One region of the Aminomonas paucivorans DSM 12260 genome, then DNA from elsewhere that is predicted to be linked to it. Evidence: riboswitches for the same ligand, from Rfam matches in the RefSeq annotation. Region 1 holds a riboswitch; the other holds the start of a gene.
The links. Region 1 has a riboswitch for cobalamin ahead of APAU_RS00190 (aconitate hydratase). Riboswitches for the same ligand answer to the same signal wherever they lie in the genome.
Positions count from the first base shown of each region.

Region 2: it holds a riboswitch for cobalamin, as region 1 does, so the genes downstream of both, APAU_RS00755 (precorrin-2 C(20)-methyltransferase) here and APAU_RS00190 (aconitate hydratase) in region 1, are expected to answer to the same signal.

Region 1 is NZ_CM001022.1:32,247-37,552, forward strand. It holds gene APAU_RS00165 (hypothetical protein) at 1-127, shown strand, start outside; gene APAU_RS00170 (hypothetical protein) at 159-923, shown strand; gene APAU_RS00175 (PH domain-containing protein) at 936-1,400, shown strand; gene APAU_RS00180 (hypothetical protein) at 1,571-2,311, shown strand; gene APAU_RS00185 (DUF1848 domain-containing protein) at 2,289-3,233, shown strand; cobalamin riboswitch at 3,468-3,632, shown strand; gene APAU_RS00190 (aconitate hydratase) at 3,802-5,306, shown strand, end outside.
Region 2 is NZ_CM001022.1:168,291-173,596, reverse strand. It holds gene APAU_RS00760 (M14 family zinc carboxypeptidase) at 1-1,920, opposite strand, end outside; cobalamin riboswitch at 2,255-2,378, shown strand; gene APAU_RS00755 (precorrin-2 C(20)-methyltransferase) at 2,523-3,227, shown strand; gene APAU_RS00750 (hypothetical protein) at 3,200-4,114, shown strand; gene APAU_RS14450 (glutamyl-tRNA reductase) at 4,125-5,213, shown strand; gene APAU_RS00740 (precorrin-2 dehydrogenase/sirohydrochlorin ferrochelatase family protein) at 5,210-5,306, shown strand, end outside.

The DNA.
Region 1 (5,306 bases):
TCAGGCCATGGCCCAAGATCTGTCCTTCCTGGACGGCATGGGACGCCCCACCGGGGGGGCGGGATTCTACGCCTGGGACCGCCTCACGGGCCGGGTCTACCAGATTCGCGAGAAGCTGCGGGACTAGGGTCTTGAGGTTCTTCGAGAGGATGGGGATCATGGGGAAGAGGGGACGAGGGCTTGCCGCCCTGTGCGGGGTGCTTGCGCTGCTGGCGTTCCTGCCCGCTCTGCCTGCCCGAGGGGACGAGGTCTCCCGGCTCTACGACGGGATGGTCCGAAGGGAACAGGGGGTCGCCCAGGGGCAACGGCTCCGGCAGGAGCTTCGGGGGTACGTCCCCTTCGGGGTGAACGACCAGTGCCTGTGGGAGGCCCTGGTGGGGGACGGACGCCTTCGGGACCGGGCGGCGGCGGGGCTGTACCTCATCGAGTGCCGCTGTCCCGACGGAGACCTGGCCCGGTGGGACGAGGTGGAGGGCTGGTGGCTCCCCGGGCAGATTCCCGTGCCCCTGGCGGTGGCGGACGCGGCGCTCCTGACGGCGGTGCTGGCGGCGCAGCTTCCCGACCCGGGGGGGCCGTGGCTGGCCCTGTCTCTCCTGGAAGGGTTGTGCCGGTCCGACCGGGGGCGGTACTTCTTCGGTCGGGTCCTCCCCGGTCCGGTGGCGGAGCTGCGGGCCGCCCTCTCCGCCCGGGGGGTGGAGCCCCTCTTCGGCTGGCCCCAGGTCCTGGAGGTGACGGGAACCCTGCCCCTGGCCTCCCCCCTCTACGGGACCATCCGGGTGGGTCGGGCCCTGAACGAGGGCATGACCTTCCTGGACGGCATGGGGCGTCCCGTGGGCGGGGCGGGGGCCTACGCCTGGGACCGGCCTACCGGCCGGATCTACCGGGTGGTGGGGAACGAACCCCTGTTCCCCCTGCTTCCCTGAGGGAGGGGCCCCATGCTCCTCTACCGGAGGGTCCAGTGGGGGCGCTTCCTGCTCTGGATCTTCGGGGCCGCCTGGCTCCTGCAGCTGGGGGTCCTGCTCGCGGCGGCCCGGGGGACGGGGGAGCCTTCGGGATTTTGGTCCTCCCTGGGGGTGACGGGGCTGATCCTGGGGGCGGCCTTTGGGGCCTTCGGGCGGATGGAGGTTCGGGTGGAGGACCGGGTCCTGCGGGTCTCCCAGGCCTTCGGGCTTCTCCGCCGAAGGGTGCCCCTGGAGACGATCCGGGACATCCGGCCGGGGCGGATTCCCTGGTATCTGCTGGGGATCAAGTTCCATCGGGGGGGCTGGTGGTGGAGCGTGGCCCCCGGGGAGGCGCTGGAGCTGACCCTGGAAGGCGGGAAGCTCCTGGTGGTGGGTACGGAGGATCCCCGAAACCTGGCCGCGGCCCTGGGGGTTTCCGTCCTTTCCGGGAGGGCTTGAGGGATCCCGGAGATTCCGGTAGGGTGGGAAAGGCGCATCGCTTCGGGGAGCCTCCGCTTCGCGGAGGCCCCTTTTTTTCTCTGGTCCTCCCGGAACGTAGGGACTATGATGGAATGCGACAACAAGACATCAGGGTCTAAGGATGACCCATCAACAAGGAGGTGTCGAAGATGCAAAAAGGCAACCATCCGGCCCTTCTGGCCCTGGCCCTCGGGGTCCTCTGCTTCCTGGGGGGCGAAGCCTGGGCGGGACCTTTCCAGGCAGGATCCAAGCGGGAGCTGGGTCTGGAGGCCGCCGCGGCCCTGCGCATCGAGCTGCTGGCGGAAAAGCCCCACACGGGCACCGAGGAGGCCCTGTGGCGGGTCCTCACCACGTCCAAGGACCTTCGGGTCCGCGTGGGGGCGGGCTTGGCCCTGGTGGACCGCATCTTCCCCGGCGGAGATCCCGCCCTCTGGGGGGAGGTCCACGGCTGGTGGCTTCCCCGGAGGGTCCCCCGCTCCCTGGGGGCGGCGGACGCGGCGATCCTCACCGCCTCCCTGGCCACGGCCCTGCCGGATCCGGCGGCTCCCTGGCTGGCCTACCGCATCCTGGAGCCCTTCTTCCGGTCCTCCGATGCCCGCTACCGCTTCGGTCGCCTGGCCCCCCAGGGGCTGGAAGAACTGCTTCGGAGCCTCTCCGCCCGGGGAGTGGAGCCCCCGGAGGGGTGGCCCGAGCCCTTCGAGGTGGTGGGAGTCCTTCCCCTGGCCTGCCCCCTGGAGGGGACGGTTCCCCGGGAGCGGGCCCTGATGGAGAGCATGGTCTTCCTGGACACCAAGGGACGGATTGCCGACGACGCCCGCACCTACGCCTGGGATCGGGCGGAAGGGCGGCTTCACGAGGTCGTGGAGGATGAACGGTTCCCGGTCCCCTGAGGTCTCCCCGGGGATCGTCAGCGCCAGCCGCCGCACCGACCTGCCCGCCTTCTACGCCCCCTGGCTTTTTCGGCGTCTGGAGGCGGGCTTCGCCTTCACCGTCAACCCCTTCAACCCCCATCAGGTCTCCCGAATCGACCTTTCCCCGGAGGCGGTGACCTGTCTGGTTCTGTGGACCCGCAACCCCGGTCCGCTGCTTGCCCGCCTGCCCTGGCTGGAGGCCCGAGGCTACCGGTTCCTGATCCAGGCCACCCACCTGGGCTACCCCCGGGAGCTGGAGCCCCGCCTTCTCCCTCCCCATCGGGCCCTGGGACTGCTCCGCACACTGGGGGATCGCCTCGGTTCGGATCGGACCCTCTGGCGCTACGACCCGGTTTTCCTCTCCCACGCCACCGACCCCTCCTGGCACCGCCGCCGCTTCTCCGCCCTCTGCGCCGCCCTGGCGGGCCGGGTGGGCGGGGTGACCCTGAGCTTTCTGGACCGGTACCCCCGGGCGGAGCGCCGGCTTCGGGCCCTTCGGGGGACGAGCCTGGAACCCTGGGACCCGGAGCGGGCGAAGGAGGCCCGGGGGCCCCTGGCCCGAGACCTGGGGGAGATCGCCGCGGGCTTCGGCCTGGAGGCGCGAAGCTGCGCCGAGGCGGGGCTGGAGCCCTGGGGGATCCCTTCCGGGGCCTGCATCGACGGGGAGCGCATCGCCCGGCTCTGGGGCGTCCCGGTGTCCCGGGGCCGGGACCGGAACCAGCGCCACGGCTGCCGCTGCGCTCCCAGCCGGGACCTGGGAGCCTACGACACCTGCCCCGGGGGGTGCGCCTACTGCTACGCCCTCTCCTCCCCCGAGAGGGCCCTGGGGCGGTTTGCCCGGGGGGAGGCGGGGAAGGAAGGGGAGGAAAGATTCGCGCAGGGGAAGGGATGGGAGGGCTAAAAAGAAACCCGTTGATCTGGTGTGTTACTTTTAGCGAAGCAACTATTTGAATGATACGAAAAAGGGAATACAGCATTGACAATACTTTCGAGAAAGGAGAAGATGCAGCCGATGGCTTGTGACTTTATTAGCATTCAGGTCGACCCATCTATCGGAATTGTAGGAAAAAGACAGTACGCGCTTGACAAAGCACCGGGGCCTTACGAGAATGGCACGCAAGGCGCTCAGCCGCCTGCAATCCAACTCGTTCGGGTGCTCGGGAAGACCGGTGAAACTCCGGAGCGGACCCGCCACTGTGACCCTGACGAACCTGCCGCGACATCCACTGGACCTCGATCCGGGAAGGAGCAGGGGAGGAAGAAGGGAAGCCAGGAGACCGGCCCGGTGCGAGGGAGAGTCAAGAGTCTGCGGTGGTCGGATTCTCGTCTGGCAAGGCACATCCCGTGCATGGGTCGCTTTGTGCACGAGACGTCCCGCTTGGTTTCCAGAGGGGATCTTCCGCATCGGGGGAAGGTCCCCTTTTTGTACCCGAAAACCGGCCGGCTCGGCCGTAGAAGGAGTGAGGAGCATGGGGCAGACGGTGACAGAGAAGATCCTCTCGGCCCATCTGGTGGAAGGGAAGCTGGTCAAGGGCGAGCGGATCGGCCTGAAGATCGACCAGACCCTGACCCAGGACGCCACGGGGACCATGGCCTACCTGGAGTTCGAAGCCATCGGGGTGGACCGGGTGCGCACGGAGCTGTCGGTGAGCTACGTGGACCACAACATGATCCAGGGGGACTTCCGCAACCCCGACGACCACCGGTACCTGCAGGACGTGGCGGCGAAGTACGGCATCCTCTACTCCCCCCCGGGCAACGGCATCTGCCACCAGCTCCACGTGGAGCGCTTCGCCCGCCCCGGCAAGACCCTGCTGGGCAGCGATTCCCACACCCCCACCTCCAGCGGCGTGGGCATGCTGGCCATCGGAGCCGGCGGCCTGGACGTGGCTCTGGCCATGGCAGGAGAGCCTTTCCCCGTGGCGGTGCCCCGGGTGGTGAAGGTGCACCTCACCGGGACCCTCCAGCCCTTCGTGTCCGCCAAGGACGTGATCCTGGAGGTGCTGCGGCGCATCGGCGTCAAGGGCGGGGTGGGCAAGGTGCTGGAGTACGCCGGTCCCGGCGTCGCCACCCTCTCCGTGCCCGACCGGGCCACCATCACCAACATGGGCGCCGAGACGGGCGCCACCTCCTCCGTCTTCCCCAGCGACGAGGTCACCCGGCAGTGGTTCGTGGCCCAGGGCCGGGAGGACCAGTGGGTCCCCCTGGCGGCGGACCCCGACGCGGTCTACGACGAGGTCATCGACATCGACCTGTCCTCCCTGGAGCCCCTGGTGGCCCAGCCCTCCCAGCCCGACCGGGTGGTGAAGGTGCGGGAGATCGCGGGGCTGAAGGTGGACCAGGTGATGTTCGGCTCCTGCACCAACTCCTCCCTGCGGGATATCGAAGCGGTGGCCAACATCCTGGACGGCCGGATCGTGCACCCCAACGTGGACGCGGGGATCTCCCCGGGGAGCCGTCAGGTGGTGGCGGAGTCCTCCGCCTCCGGCGCCTTCTCCAAGCTGGTGGCCGCGGGGGTCCGCATCCTGGAGGTGAGCTGCGGGGCCTGTATCGGCATGGGCTTCGCCCCTCCCACCGAGGGCATCTCCCTGCGCACCATCAACCGCAACTTCCTGGGGCGCTGCGGCCACAAGACCGGCAAGGTCTACCTGGTGAGCCCCGAGGTGGCGGCGGCCTCCGCCCTGGCGGGGGAGCTGATCGACCCCCGGGACCTGGCGCAGAAGCTGGGGATCCAGTCCTTCCGGTTCCAGCAGCCCGCGGCACTGAAGGTGGACGACCGGCGGATCCAGCATCCCGCGGCGGATCCCTCCAAGGTGACCATCCGCCGAGGCCCCAACATCGCCCCCCTGCCCGTCATGAAGCCCCTGGGGGCCTCCCTGGACGGCCCGGTGCTCCTGAAGGTGGGGGACGACATCACCACGGACCACATCATGCCTGCAGGGGCGAAGATCCTTCCCCTGCGCTCCAACGTCCC
Region 2 (5,306 bases), 140 kb from region 1:
CTTGCCCAGGGCGTTCATGGTGAGCCAGTAGTTCCCCAGGTTCCGGTTCGCCAGAGGCTCCAGGGCCAGGGCCGCCGGGTTCGCGGAGGGCTGATCCAGGGTGACCACGTAGGACCCGGCGGGGAAGGTCACGGTCCGGCTGGAGGCGGTGACGCCGTTGATGACCTTGGTGATGGTCCCGTTCCAGGGGAAGTAGTCCGTGCCCCGGTGCTCCATGTCCAGGGCCGGGTCGTCGTCGTTCACCACTTCGTCGATGCGGTAGGCCTCCACGGGAACCGAGGTCGCCTGGGTGAGACGGCGCACCGTCACCCCCGTGCAGGTCAGCCGCTCCGCCACCGCCCCCATGTCCCCGGAGAGGATGTAGGCGTAGGGGCGCGCCACGGACTTCACCGGCGTCAGCTGGTCGTTGCGGTAGGACTTGTTCATCTTCAGGGTGCCCGGGGCCACCTGGGTGTGGGCGGCGTTGAAGGAGAGCACCGCCTGATCCGGAGAGACCATGGTCTTCTGGCGCACCCACAGGATCAGGTCGTTCCCCGCGCCGGGGGCCGCTCCCTGGGCTGCCACCGCCGCCCGGGCCGCCGCCACGGTGTCCCGGTAGGTGTCGGGACGAGCCGCCACCTGGCGAAGTACCGACTCCAGAGCGGACAGGTGGGCGTACACCCGGGTCTTGTAGTTGGGGAGGACCTTGGGGGATCGGGTCTCGAAGAGCATGCTCACCGCAGGCTTCAGGCTCAGGGCGGAGTCCGTCATGGCCTCGTCGGGGGGGCCCTCCATGAGTTCCGTGGTGACGTCCACCTCCCCGGAGATCAGGGTGGACAGGTCCGTGGAGAGGACGTCCGCGGACACCTGGCGGGAGGCCCAGCCGTAGAAGTAATAGTCCCAGTTCAACCCCCGGGAGCGGAGGTCCTGGGCGATGCCCGACTCCAGCTGCCGGTTCAGGGCGGTCACGGAGGCGGGGACGTTGGCGGGGTGGGCGATGAGGGTCACCAGGTCGAAGAGGTAGAAGTCCCGATAGCCCAGGGACGTGCCTCCGGAGGACTCCCGGTTGAAGCCGTAGCCCATCTCGTGGCAGTCGATGCACACGTCGGGACGGTAGGCGTTCACCACCGTGTGGATCGTCCGGGTGATGGGAGAGGAGAAGCTGGTGTGGTCCCGGTTCTGGTCGAAGCCCCTGGACAGCTCCGGCTGTCCCCACACGGGGTTGGCGGTGTTGGTGCCCCGGGTGTAGCGCCAGGCCCCGTCCACGTTGAACCGGGGGATCATGACCACGGAGATCTTGTCCAGGACGCGGAGTTCGTCCGTGGCCAGCTTCTGGGCCAGGGCCAGCATGGCCTCGCCGCCGCTGTGCTCGTCCCCGTGGATCATGGCCTGGAGGTAGACCACGGGCTTGCCCAAGGCCTTCAGGTCCGCCGGGTCGAAGACCGGGGGCTTGCTGAATACCGCCAGGGGGAGCTTGAAGGTCTGCTCCACCGCCCCGGCGCTGGTCTTGGCGGCAAACTCCGCCACGATCTGCACCCGCATGTTGCTCTTGGGCAGGTTGTTCAGGAAGCCCAGCAGCTCCTCCTGGGTGGTGTTCCAGCCCACCTGGCCCTGCACGTCCGAACCGTGGTTGCTGGTGAAGGCAGGGGTTTGGAGGGTGATCCCCGCCACCTTGCCGTCGAACCAGTTCTTCACCACGTCCGGGTAAAGCAGCTTCGCCAGGACGGGGTCGCTGGCGATGTTGACCCCTCCGTAGGGGGTCGTGGGGATCGCGCCCTTGCCCTGCCGGAGGATCTGGAGGATCTGCTGCTGCGAGTCCCCCGCTCCCGGAGCCCCGAAGCCGTCCCGGGGAAGGGAGCGGACGGGGGCCGCCAGGGCGGGAACCGCCAGGATGAAGACCCCAAGGGTCGCCGCGAGAAGACGCCTTACGAAGCGGGACATGAACTCACCTCTCCTTTGCCGTTCTCTTTTTCCAAACCGCCGATCCGAACCGACTGCGCCGCTCGTACCCCCGAAGACCCAGGACGAAGCCTCACCCCCCCTTTCATGAAACGATTCATGCGTCATGGCGGTGCTTCTTCCCACGAAAGAAGGACAGAGGAGAACAGCTCCCTTCCTTGCACAGTATTGCAAATACTCCTTCCCTTGGCCAGTCAGGAAACGGATCTTTTGTCCCTGTTTCTTCCGGGACCTTAGGCGGTGAGGGAGCCTCCCCGCAGGGGCCCCCCGTCCTCCAGGGTGCTATAATCTCCCCGACCACGAACCGCCGGGGGCACGGGAATCCGGGATCCGAAGCCGGAGCGGCCCCGCCACTGTGACCGGGACGAAACCGCACGGATGCCACTGGGGTCCCCCCCCGGGAAGGCGCGGGAGTAGGAGGAACGGGAGCCAGGAGACCGGCCCGCGGCGTCATGGAACCGGGACCTGCGAGGGCAGGGCCCACCGGCAGCGGCATTCCCGTCCCCCTTCGTCCTCCTCATCCTCTCGGACCGGAGGCTCCGGTGTCCCCCCTTCCCGAAGGTCCCCCGAAAGGGGATCCCCTGATGATCCTGTACGGCGTGGGCGTCGGCCCCGGCGACCCGGAACTCGTCACCCTCAAGGCCCTCCGCGTGCTTCGGGAGGCGGACCTGCTGCTGGAACCCCTCTCCGCCCCCGGCCGAACCAGCGTGGCCGGTTCGGTAGTACGCCGCCACCTGGAGGCCCCCCTTCACCCCCTGGTGTTCCCCATGTCCGGGGTGCCGGAGGAGCGGGACGAGGCCCTGAAGGCCCAGCTCGCGACCCTGGCTCCCCTCCTCGAGGGGGTCCGGTCCGTCGCCCTGCCGGTGATCGGCGACGCGGCCCTCTACGCCACCGTGGGAAGCCTCTTCGACGTGTGGCGGGCCAGCCGGCCGGACCTGGAGCTGCGCTTGGTGCCGGGGCTTTCCGCCCACTCCCTGGCGGCCTGTTCCGCCCGCTCCTTCCTGGCCATGGGGGAGGAGTCCTTTCTGGTGGCTCCCGCCAGCGCCCCCTTCGACAGGCTGACCGAGGCCCTGTCGGGGGCGGACGCGGCGGCGCTGTACAAGCCCTCGGCCCTCCGGGAACGCCTTCCCGAGCTGGTCCGCGCCACGGGGCCCTGGGCCCGGACGGTGCGGGTCCATCGGGCGGGGCTGCCGGAGGAGCGGACGGTTTCGGGGCCCGAGGCGATCCTGCCCACGGAGGACTACCTCTCGGTGCTGCTGCTGTGGCGATCTCCTGGCCGGACCTTCTGAGGGCCGAGGCGACCCTCACCGCCAGCGTGGTGGCGGGGCTCGCCCTGGGGGAACTGGTGCTGGCGTCGGGAGCCGCGGACCGGATCTTCCGCCCCCTGCTGCCCCGGCTTCGAACCTGGCGCGTCCCGCCCCGGGCCGCCCAGGCCCTGGCCCTGGCCCTGGGATCCCCCCGGGCGGGGGCGGGGCTGCTGGCGTCGGGGTACGCCCAGGGAGACCTTTCCCGGGAGGAGACGGTCTTCGGCGCCCTCTGTCTGGCCTTCCCGGGCTACCTCCGTCGGTGGATCACCACCGCCTCCCTGGCGGCGGGCCTGGCGGGGGGGACGGGGCTGCTCTACGCCCTGGTGCTCCTGGGGCGCAGCGCCGTGCGGTTCCTGTGGCTTCTGGGACTGCTGCGCCGTCACGGCACCCCCCGGGACGAGGCCCCCGCGGCCGTCCTCCCCCCCTCGGGGACGGAGCGGCGGCGGCGCCTGCTGCGGGCCCTCCTGGTGTCCCTCCCCTGGGCCTGGACCTTCTTCGCCCTCACCTACGCCCTCATGCCCTCCTTCGAGGCCCTGCTGCTGGAGCACCTGGGACACACGGCCCTGCTGCCCCCGGCGGGCTGGACCGTGGCCGCCGCGGCCCTGGCCCACGCCACCGCCTCCCTGGCCGCCGCGGGCGGAGCCCTGGCGGCGGGGGAACTCTCCCCGGGGCAGGCCCTGCTGGCCCTCCTCCTGGGCAACGCCATCGGCACCGTCACCCGGGTGCTCCGGCAGAACATGGGCTACTGGCTGGGGCTCTTCCCCCGGGAGCTGCTGCGCCCCCTCCTGGTCTGGCACCTGGGCACCCTGCTGCCCCTGGAGGGCGTCACCCTCCTGGCCGCGGCCGCCGCCGTCCGGGCGGGGCTCTAGGAGCAAGGCCGTGAACCGCCTGGCCCTCTTCTCCCTTTCCTCCTCCCTCCCCTGGGGGGAGGACCCGGCGACCCTCCTGAAGGGTGGACTCCTGGAGGAGGCCCTGCTGCTGCGCACCTGCTGGCGCCGGGAGCTGTACGCCCTGCTCCCCGAGACCCCCGCCCCGGGCCTGCCGGAGCCGGACCTGCGGGGCGGAGGGGTGGTGCGCCACCTGCTGCGGGTGCTCCTGGGGCTGGAGAGCTTCGCCGTGGGGGAGTCCCACGTGGTGCGCCAGGTGCGGGACGCCTACGAAGGCTGCGCCACCTGCGGTCCCACCCTGCACCGCCTCTTCCAGCGGGCCCTGGGGGTGGCGGGGGCGCTGCGCACCTCCTTCCACCCCGGGCGGGAACCCTCCATCCCCTGGCTGGCGGTGCAGGCCTTCCGGGAACACCCCCGGTGGCCGGAGGTGCGTGCCCTGGTGCTGGGGGCGGGGGAGATGGGACTGGAGACCGCCCGGGTCCTGGCGGCCTGCGACGTCCCCTGTCTTCTGGCGAACCGTTCCCCCCGGCCCCTGCCGGAGGACCCCCGCATCCTCCCTCTTCCTTGGGAGGGCTGGCCCGACGCCCTGGGACAAGTGGAAGGGGTGTTCTGCTGCACCGCCTCCCCGGCCCCCCTGCTGGGGCCGGAACCCCTGGAGGGACTGGCCCCGCCCCCCTGGGTGCTGGACCTGGGAAGCCCTCCCCAGAGCGCCCCCCTTCCCGGAACCCGTCGGGTCCTCCTGGCGGACCTGGCGAAGACCGCAGAGACGCTGCTGCGGGACTACCGGGCCTCCCTCTCCACCCTGGAGGAGGAGGCGGACCGGGCGGCGGAGGCCCTGGCGGGGGAGCTGGTCCACCGGTCCGGGGACACCTGGAAGCGCCTGGCCCTGGCTCGGGGCAAAGCCCTGGCCCGGGAACGGGCCGCCCTGGCGGCCTCCCGCTGCGGGGGGGACCCGAGGGACTTCGAGGTCTTCGCCGAAAGCCTTCTGGCGGGGTTCCTCCACCCCCTGCTGACCGCCCCCTCCGCCCACACCTCCCGGGCCTGGCGAATCCTCTCGGGGTCGGAGGAGGAAGCGCCGTGAGGGGCCCCTTCCGCCTCCTGGCGGCGCTGCGGACGGACGTCCCGGTCCTCCTGGCGGGGGGCGGGACCGTGGGGACCCGCAAGGCCCGGACCC